4 regions of the Arthrobacter pasteuri genome follow, and region 2 is predicted to be linked to each of the others. Evidence: predicted binding sites of a transcription regulator. Region 2 holds the regulator's gene; each other region holds the start of a gene.
The links. The regulator LexA, encoded in region 2, represses DNA repair genes until DNA is damaged. The targets are predictions, from matches to a motif close to TCGAACANNTGTTCGA.
Positions count from the first base shown of each region.

Region 1: a site for LexA is predicted at 1,095-1,110, ahead of ACX80H_RS15630 (LysM peptidoglycan-binding domain-containing protein). Genes of this name have one in related genera too.
Region 3: a site for LexA is predicted at 855-870, ahead of imuA' (DnaE2-dependent mutagenesis accessory factor ImuA'). Genes of this name have one in related genera too.
Region 4: a site for LexA is predicted at 1,131-1,146, ahead of ruvA (Holliday junction branch migration protein RuvA). Genes of this name have one in related genera too.

Region 1 covers NZ_JBTNDO010000005.1:48,341-50,536, reverse strand. Annotated here, with positions in the region: gene ACX80H_RS15640 (polyprenyl synthetase family protein) at 1-442, shown strand, start outside; gene ACX80H_RS15635 (Rv2175c family DNA-binding protein) at 499-852, opposite strand; gene ACX80H_RS15630 (LysM peptidoglycan-binding domain-containing protein) at 1,159-2,196, shown strand, end outside.
Region 2 covers NZ_JBTNDO010000006.1:37,981-40,176, forward strand. Annotated here, with positions in the region: gene ACX80H_RS16280 (LysM peptidoglycan-binding domain-containing protein) at 19-516, opposite strand; gene lexA (transcriptional repressor LexA) at 899-1,606, shown strand; gene ACX80H_RS16290 (ATP-dependent DNA helicase) at 1,671-2,196, opposite strand, start outside.
Region 3 covers NZ_JBTNDO010000001.1:2,135,555-2,137,750, forward strand. Annotated here, with positions in the region: gene ACX80H_RS10185 (DNA polymerase Y family protein) at 1-32, opposite strand, end outside; gene imuA' (DnaE2-dependent mutagenesis accessory factor ImuA') at 29-844, opposite strand; gene ACX80H_RS10195 (DUF5997 family protein) at 996-1,388, opposite strand; gene ACX80H_RS10200 (LysR substrate-binding domain-containing protein) at 1,486-2,184, shown strand.
Region 4 covers NZ_JBTNDO010000001.1:135,678-137,873, forward strand. Annotated here, with positions in the region: gene ACX80H_RS00700 (YebC/PmpR family DNA-binding transcriptional regulator) at 1-467, shown strand, start outside; gene ruvC (crossover junction endodeoxyribonuclease RuvC) at 504-1,073, shown strand; gene ruvA (Holliday junction branch migration protein RuvA) at 1,197-1,826, shown strand; gene ruvB (Holliday junction branch migration DNA helicase RuvB) at 1,823-2,196, shown strand, end outside.

The DNA of each region.
Region 1 (2,196 bases), on a different contig from region 2:
CATGCTCGGCGGGGCGCTGGCCGGAGCGGACGACGCGGTACTGCGGTCCTACTCCGCCTTCGCCCTTCCTCTCGGCGAGGCGTTCCAACTCCGGGACGACGTCCTCGGCGTGTTCGGCGATCCGGAGGTGACCGGCAAGCCCGCGGGAGACGACCTCCGCGAGGGCAAGCGGACCTTCCTCATCGCGCGCGCCCTGGGGTCCAGCGGAAGCAAGGCGCGCGCCGGGATCAACGCAATGCTGGGCGACACCTCCCTGGACGACGCCGGGGTCGGGATGCTGCGCGGCCTGATCGTCGAGAGCGGCGCGCTGGCCCACACCGAGCGACTGATCGCAGTCAAGTCGGAGGAGGCCTTCTCAGCACTGGCCGGGCTCGGGATCGATGCCGTGTCGAGGCGCGCACTGCACCTGCTGGCCGAAGCGGCGGTCACCCGGACCGCGTAGACGCAGCGGCCCGCCGACCCGAGGCAGGACCGCCGTGACCGGTGAGGCTGGACCTCCTACCAGGCGGCTGCCTGGGCACGACGCCGGATCTCGGTCTTCCGTCCTTCGCGGAGTGCATCGATAGGGCGACCCGGAAGGGATTCATCATCGGTGTAGAGCCAGCGGATGATGTCCTCATCGCCGTAGCCGGAGTCCGCGAGGACGACGACGGTCCCCCGCAGGCTGTCGAGGACATCGCCGTCGACCAGGAAATCGGCGGGCACGCTGCGGACTTTGCGCTCTCCGATCCGCACGCTGACCAGGGACCGGTCGCTGATGAGCGAGTGCACCCTGGTGATCGGCAGATCAAGGGCCTCGGCCACCTCCGGAAGGTTGAGCCAGGCCGGGACGAGTTGTTCGATGTCAGTCACCGTCCAAGCGTGCCATGCTCCGGCAGCCAACTCCACCCGAGAGGCCGCGGGGCACCTGCGGCGCGGCCGGGAGGTCCATCCGACGCCGGAGCACTCCCCCAGCGACACGCCGGGCGGGAGAAATCCGCGGTTTCCGCACCCCTTGTGCTACGCCCTTTTTCGTGTAGATTCACAGGAGTCACACAAGTAACAGTATCAACAGTGAACTCACTAGCATCATCAGAACGTGCAGGTGCCCGGCCACGACCAGCTCTTCGGGTACATGCGTCCGCGCGGACTCAGCCGCCAACAGACGAGGAACGAAACATGACTGCCCAGCGATCGAATGCACCGCTGAACGGGAACCGCCGGAAGGTTGCCGGCGCACGCCCGCGCGGCCTGAACGTCGCCGTGACCACCGCCGCCCTGCCCGCGGTGATTCTCTCTTCCGTCGCCCTCGCCCAACCGGCGTCGGCCGCCCCCGCCCCGCAGACATCCTCCACCCGACACATCGCAGCAGCAGCGGTGACGCTTCCCGCGCGTGCAGTCGTGCCTGCCGCCCTCGTCGCCGGCCAGGTACCGGCGCGCAACATCGCCATCGCGGCCCAGACCGTCCCCAGTGAATACACGATCAAGCCGGGCGACACGATCGGGGCGATCGCCAAGCGCTACGGCCTGTCCACGGACGCGGTCCTCAAGCTCAACGGGATGACCGCGCGCACCATCATCTACCCGGGCCGGAAGATCCGGCTGACAGGCAGCGCACCTGCGGCCACGCCCGCTCCCGCCCCGGCCGCTCCCTCCTCGGGAACGACCTACGTAGTGAAGCCCGGCGACACCCTCGGTGCCATCGCAGCACGGAACGGCGTCAGCCTTCAGAGCGTCCTCACGGCCAACAACCTCTCGCTCACCTCGACCATCTACCCCGGGCAGAAGCTCCGCCTCTCGGGTACGAGCCAGGCTCCCGCGCCCGTCAAGCCCGCGCCCGTCAAGCCGGCACCCGCGCCTGCTGTCAGCACCTATACGGTCAAGGCCGGCGACACCCTGGGCGCCATCGCAGCACGGAACGGCGTCAGCCTGCAGAGCCTCCTCACGGCCAACAACCTCTCGCTCACCTCGACCATCTACCCCGGGCAGAAGCTCCGCCTCTCGGGGACGAGCCAGGCTCCCACCCAGCCCACACCGCCGAAGGCGACCCAGCCGGCGCCCGCGCCCGCCGCCGGCTCCTACACCGTGAAGGCCGGTGACACGCTCGGCGCCATCGCGTCACGCAACGGTGTCAGCCTCTCGGCCCTGCTCACGGCCAACAGGATGACGACGGCCACGGTCATCTACCCCGGGCAGAAACTCGTCCTCCCGGGCAAG
Region 2 (2,196 bases):
GCTGCCTGCCCCCCCCGACTATCCCCCGGCGGGGACCGCGATACTCTGCCCTGCCCGGACGAGGGAGGTGTGCAGGTCGTTGAGTTCCACCATCTCCGCCACGACGTCCCGCGGGTCGCGCTCCGGGGCGTACTGGACGGCGAGGTCCCACAGCGTCTCCCCCGCGGCGACACTCACCTCGACCGTCGACGAGGATGCGGGAGCCGACTCCCCGGCTCTGGCCTGCGACGTCAGGAAGGCGCCCAGGAGGATCAGGGCAGCGACGCCCAGCGCGATCGGCAGGCCGACCAGCAGCAGACGTCCGCGTCGCGTCAGGGTCAGGGCGTGCCCCGCACTCCGCTGCGTGGAGGTGCGGGACGCATCCGGCTGAACGGGTGCCGACTGCATCAAACCGGACGCCGATCGGAGGGACGTCACGGAGGTGGAGCGAGGGACGAGCCGGAGACGGGCCTCGGAACGAACGGGCGCCAGTGCCCACAGCGCGGTGCTGCCGTGCAGTGCCGGTGCTTCAGCCATTGCCTTACCTCTTTCCCTTCGAATGTTCTCCTCGGACGACCCGTTCGATTCGAACACGCGTTCTATTTCCACGATGCCTATTTCTAGCACTGACCGACGACCGTTGTCGAGACTCGCTCGAACATATGTTTGATAACTGCGCCCGTCTGTCCTAGCGTGAACAGGACAGGACATCACCGGCGGAAGCTGCCGCTCCAGGCAGGCGAGCCGGTGATGTATCTCAGACAACCACCCGCCTCTGACAAAAAGCCTCCGGGTGACCGGCGAAGCCGGGAGGCGGACAACATGGGATCTGCAGTCCCAGGCGAAAGGCGCAACAGTGGCGGAATCAACACCGGCAGCCCGGCAGGAATCGAACACCGCCGACGTTCCGGCCGACGCCGTGCCGATCTCGGCGGGCCGTGGACGCCCGCGTGGCCGCTCGGCGTCCAAGGGACTCACCGCGCGCCAGCTGACGATCCTCGAAACCATCCAGCGGTCGATCGCCGACAAGGGCTACCCGCCGTCGATGCGGGAGATCGGCGACACGGTCGGCCTGGCGAGCCTCTCGAGCGTGACCCATCAGCTGTCGCAGCTCGAGCGCCTCGGGTACCTGCGGCGCGACCCGAAGCGCCCGCGAGCCATGGAAGTACTGCTGCCGCTGACGCTCGCCTCCGAAGCGGCGAGCGAGGACGGCTCCTCCGCCGACCGTAAGGCCGGACACCAGATCGCCGTGGACACCGCCCTCGTGCCGCTGGTCGGGCGCATCGCCGCAGGCGGGCCGATCCTTGCAGACCAGGTCGTCGAGGACGTCATGCCCCTGCCGCGACAGCTCGTCGGGCACGGCGACCTCTTCATGCTCAGGGTCTCCGGGGACTCCATGGTGGATGCCGCCATCTGCGACGGCGACTGGGTGGTCGTACGGCGCCAGCAGAGCGCCCAGAACGGTGACATCGTCGCGGCACTGCTCGACGACGAGGCGACCGTGAAGACCTTCCGCCAGCGCGACGGGCACACCTGGCTCCTGCCGCAGAACACCCGCTACGAGCCGATCCTCGGCGACCACGCCAGCATCATGGGCAAGGTCGTCTCGGTGATGCGCGCACTCTAGCGCCCCCCGGCAGGGCCTGCCTGCGTACCCCTGACGGGCATACGCGTGCGGGCCCTGCCGGCTCTCAGCGGGCCGAGAGCCGCTCGAGGATGCCCGTGACCGTCGTCCGGTCCGTCGTAGCCCAGAAGGGCGGCAGTGCCGCCCTGAGGAAGCCGCCGTAGCGGGCGGTGGCGAGGCGACTGTCGAGGACGGCGACGACGCCGCGGTCGCCCGTCGCGCGGATCAGGCGTCCTGCGCCCTGTGCCAGCCGTACCGCCGCATGCGTGGCGGACACGCTCATGAAGCCGTTGCCTCCACTGCGCGCCACGGCCCTCGTCCGGGCCGTCATGAGCGGATCGTCCGGGCGCGGGAACGGGATGCGGTCGATGACGACCAGACGGCACGACGAGCCCGGCACGTCGACGCCCTGCCACAGGGACATCGTCCCGAACAGGCAGGTGTCCGGTTCGTCGGCGAACTGCGTCACGAGGGCGTTGAGCGAGGACTCGCCCTGGCACAGGATCTCGAAGTCGACCTTGGGCCGCAGGGCCTCCGCCGCTTCCTCGGCAGCCCGTTTGGAGGAGAAGAGACCGAGCGCTCCCCCGCGCGAC
Region 3 (2,196 bases), on a different contig from region 2:
GCGGGATCCGCGGGTGCGGGCAGGGACGTCATGAGGATCTTGCCAGCCGTGGTCCGAACAGGGCGGTGGAAGCACTGCCGGGGGCGGCGCCGGGCTGGAGTCCCTGCGGCAGAAGGGCCTCCTGGGACGCGGCTCCAGGAGTGGTGGCCTGCAGGTCCGCCAGCCCCACGTAGGCATGGCGGAGCCGTCCGGAAGGCTGCGTCGCGGTGATCTTCATGCGGCGCGCCGCCAGGTGGCCCGTTCCCGCGCCGAGGCCCTCCCAGGCGCTCTCGGCCACCCCGAGCGTGGAATCGCTCTGCTTCCAGGTGCCGAGGGTGATCAGTGCGGCACCACGCTGGCGCAGCCGTGCCCTGAGGCGGGCCCATTCGGTGGGCGCCAGGTGCTCCGGGGCGCGGGTCAGGACGACCGGGACCACATCCACGAGGGCTGCCGTGACGGTGAGCCACTGGGATCCGGGGTCGGGGACCAGGATGAGGCGTTCGAGGTTGATCCCGAAGCCCTGTGCCGCCTCCACGCCGAAGTCCGGCACGCCGATGACGCTGCACCACAGGCCCGCCGAGGAAGGGCCGGCGAGGAGGGCCATGGCGAGGGCCGGAGAGTTCCGGACCGTGTAGGAGCCCCCCGACTGGAGTCCGCCGCCGGGCAGGATCCGGGCGAGGGCCGGGACCGTGGGCAGACTGCGCGAATCGAGGGTGCTGGCCTGCATGCTGTTGATGCGGGCCTGGAGGCCGAGTGCGACGTCGGCTGGTGAGGTTCCCCGGCGGCCGGCAGGCTCCGGATGGAACGCCTCCCCGAAGGAGGAAGGCTCCCGTCCGAGGGAAGGGCCGGCAGCTGGAGGCGTCACTCGTCAATATTCGAATACGTGTTCGATTAAGTCAATCAGTGCGCCTCGGCCGGAACAGCGCTGGAATACGGCCTTTTTCTGGTAGGTGCAGCCCCCGGATCGGGCCGGCCGGCAGGCGCAGCACTGCACCTGCCGCCGTCGTTTCCCGATGTCAGGCGTCCGATGCCTTGCGCGCGGCCTCGCGTTCCTTCACCCGCGCGGCCTCGGCGCGGACGGCGGCCTGCGTGGCGCGCTCCGACACCAGCCAGGCGGGCGGATCCTGCAGCAAGGCGGTGATCTGCTCGCTGGTCAGGGGATCCGTGATGCCTCCACGCGCCAATCCGCTGATGGAGATCCCGAGCTTCTGCGCGACGACGGGGCGTGGGTGCGGGCCGTTGCGGCGCAGGTCGGCGAGCCACTCCGGCGGGGTCTGCTGCAGTTCGTTGAACTCGGCGCGCGTCAGCTCGGTCTCCTGGAAGTCCTGGGGAGCTGCGGGCAGGTAGATTCCCAGTTTCTTGGCCGCGGTGGCGGGTTTCAGTGTCTGGGGAGTTTTCGCGGGAGTCATTGTCCAAGCTTAACGGTCAGGCTCAACGGCTCCGGCTCAACGGCTCCGGCTCAACGGCTCCGGCTCAACGGCTCCGGACAGGCGCTACTGTGATCAGGTGCCCACCGACCAGCCCCGAACCCTGTCCGTCGGCTTCGTGCCGGGCGTGACGCCGGGCAAATGGGTGGCACGGTGGCGCGAACGGCACCCGGAGGTGCCCCTCGAGCTCCGGCAGCACGACGACGACGCCCTGGCGGCACTGCGGGACGGCTCCGACGACGTCGTCTTCGTCCGGCTCCCGGTGGACCGCGCAGGGCTCCACCTGATCCCCCTCTACGAGGAGCAGCCCGTGGCGGTGATGTCACGGGACAACGAGCTGTCCCTCTACGACGACGTTCCGCTCGAGGAACTCGAGGGCCTGCTCGACGTCGCGGAGTGCGGTGGCCCCAAGACGGCCGTCGAGGTGGCAGCGTCCGGCGCGGGCGTCGTCGTCCTGCCGATGTCCCTCGCACGCCTCCATGCGCGGAAGGATGCCGTGCACCGTCCCGTCCCGGGCCTGCCGACGACGACGATCGGTATCGCCTGGCGGATGGAGGACGAGTCCGACGACGTCGAGGAGTTCATCGGCATCGTCCGCGGACGCACGGCTCAGAGTTCCCGGCAGCCCTCGCAGCGCGAGGCGCCCAAGAAGAGTGCGTCGCAGAAGGCGGCCGCGAAGAAGGCCGCCGCTGGGGGAGCCAAGGGGCACAAGGAGAACAGGAAACCTTCGCCCGGAAAGGCCGCACGTCCTTCCGGTTCGCGCGGAAAACGGCGCTGACGCTCTCACCAT
Region 4 (2,196 bases), on a different contig from region 2:
TGCTGATCGAGTGCCTGACGGACAACAAGAACCGTGCCGCCTCCGAGGTGCGCGTCGGCATCACGCGCAACGGCGGAAGCATCGCCGATCCCGGGTCGGTGGCATACCTGTTTGCACGCAAGGGCGTCGTCACCCTGCCGAAGAACGGCCTCACCGAGGACGAGCTGCTCATGGCCGTGCTCGACGCGGGCGCGGACGAGGTCAAGGAGTCCGACGACAGCTTCGAGATCATCTCGGAGCCGCAGGACGTCCGCGCCGTGGTCGCTGCGCTCGAGGAGGCCGGGATCGAGTACGAGACCGACGAGATCGAGTTCGTGCCGTCCATGCAGGTGGACCTGGATGCCGACGGCGGCCGGAAGTTCCTCAAGCTGGTGGACGCCCTGGAGGAGCTCGACGATGTCCAGAACGTCTACTCCAACGCCAACCTCTCGGACGACGTGCTGGCCGAGCTCGAGAACGACGACTGACATCGCACCGCTCGACAGTGCAGGGAGGGTAGCGCCGTGACCTACCGGGTCATGGGCGTGGACCCCGGCCTGACACGCTGCGGCCTCGCGGTCGTCGACATCGAGCCGAACCGGCGCTCCACGCTCGTCGCGGTCGGCGTGATCGGCACGGAGGCGGGCCGGAGCCTCGACGAGCGGCTCCTGGTCATCTCGGAGGCCGTCGACCTGTGGCTGGACCTGCATCAACCGCAGGCCCTCGCCGTCGAGCGCGTGTTCAGCGGAACCAACATCAGCACCGTCATGGGTACCGCGCAGGCGTCCGGGGTCGTCATCGTGGCCGCCGCGCGCCGGGGCATCCCGGTGGCCCTCCACACGCCCACCGAGGTGAAGGCCGCCGTCACCGGCAACGGGCAGGCGGACAAGGTGGCCGTCACGAAGATGGTCACGAAGATCCTCCGGCTCGAGACGGCGCCTCGGCCCGCCGACGCCGCCGACGCCCTGGCGCTCGCGATCACGCATGCCTGGCGCAGGGGAGTAGGGCTCCAGGGCGCTGCTGCGGCCGGGGGCAGCGTGACTCCCGCACAGCGCATCTGGGCCGAGGCGGAGGCACGGGCGCGTCGACGCTAGCGCCGTTCCCGGTGTGGCTCCTCGCGTCCGGGCCGGGACGCCGGTACGGTTAGCCATTAGAACGTATGTTCGACACGGGCCCCGGCCCGCCGTCCCCGTCCCGCAAGTGCCTTGGAGCTCTTCATGATCAGTTCCCTGCGCGGAACAGTGACCCACGTGGGCCTGCACTCCGCCGTCATCGACGTCAACGGCTTCGGCATGCAGGTGCAGGCCACGCCGCAGACCCTCGCCGCGCTCCGCGTGGGCGAGCAGGCCACCATCGCCACCGCGATGATCGTCCGCGAGGATTCCATGACGCTCTTCGGTTTCGAGGACGCGGACCAGCGCGAGGTCTTCGAGACCCTCCTCGCGGTCAGTGGCGTCGGACCCCGCCTCGCCCTCGCCGTGCTGGCGGTGCACGCGCCGGATGCCATCCGGGTGGCCGCCTCCTCCGGGGATGACAAGGCCTTCAGCAAGGTGCCCGGCATCGGACCCAAGGGTGCACGCCGCATCGTGCTCGAACTCGCCGGGAAGCTGGTCCCCCTGGAGTCGGCACCGGGCGTTCCGAAGCAGACCTGGCAGGGCCAGGTGCTCACCGCCATGATGGGCCTCGGCTGGTCCGAGAGGGACGCCGGGGCGGCCATCGACGCAGCCGTCGCCGACGCGCCCGAGGTCGCCGCGACGGGTGATGTGGGCCAGATCCTGAAGCTCACGCTGCGCCGCCTCGGGCAGGACGGCGCGCGAAGCTCGGCGCGGGCGAAGGTCGGGTCATGACGGATCCGCATCCCCAGGACGCACCGCTCGTCGCGCCGGCCGCCGATCCCGAGGACCGGGCGATCGAGGCGGCACTGCGGCCGAAGAACCTCGACGACTTCGTGGGGCAGAAGCGCGTCCGGCGCCAGCTGTCGCTCGTCCTCGAAGCCTCGCGACTGCGCGGACGCAGCGCCGACCACGTCCTCCTGTCAGGGCCCCCCGGTCTCGGCAAGACGACGCTCGCCATGATCATCGCGGCGGAGATGAACGCACCGCTGCGCATCTCGTCCGGTCCCGCGATCCAGCACGCCGGCGACCTCGCCGCGATCCTCTCGTCCCTGACCGACGGGGAGGTGCTCTTCCTCGACGAGATCCACCGCATGTCGCGGCC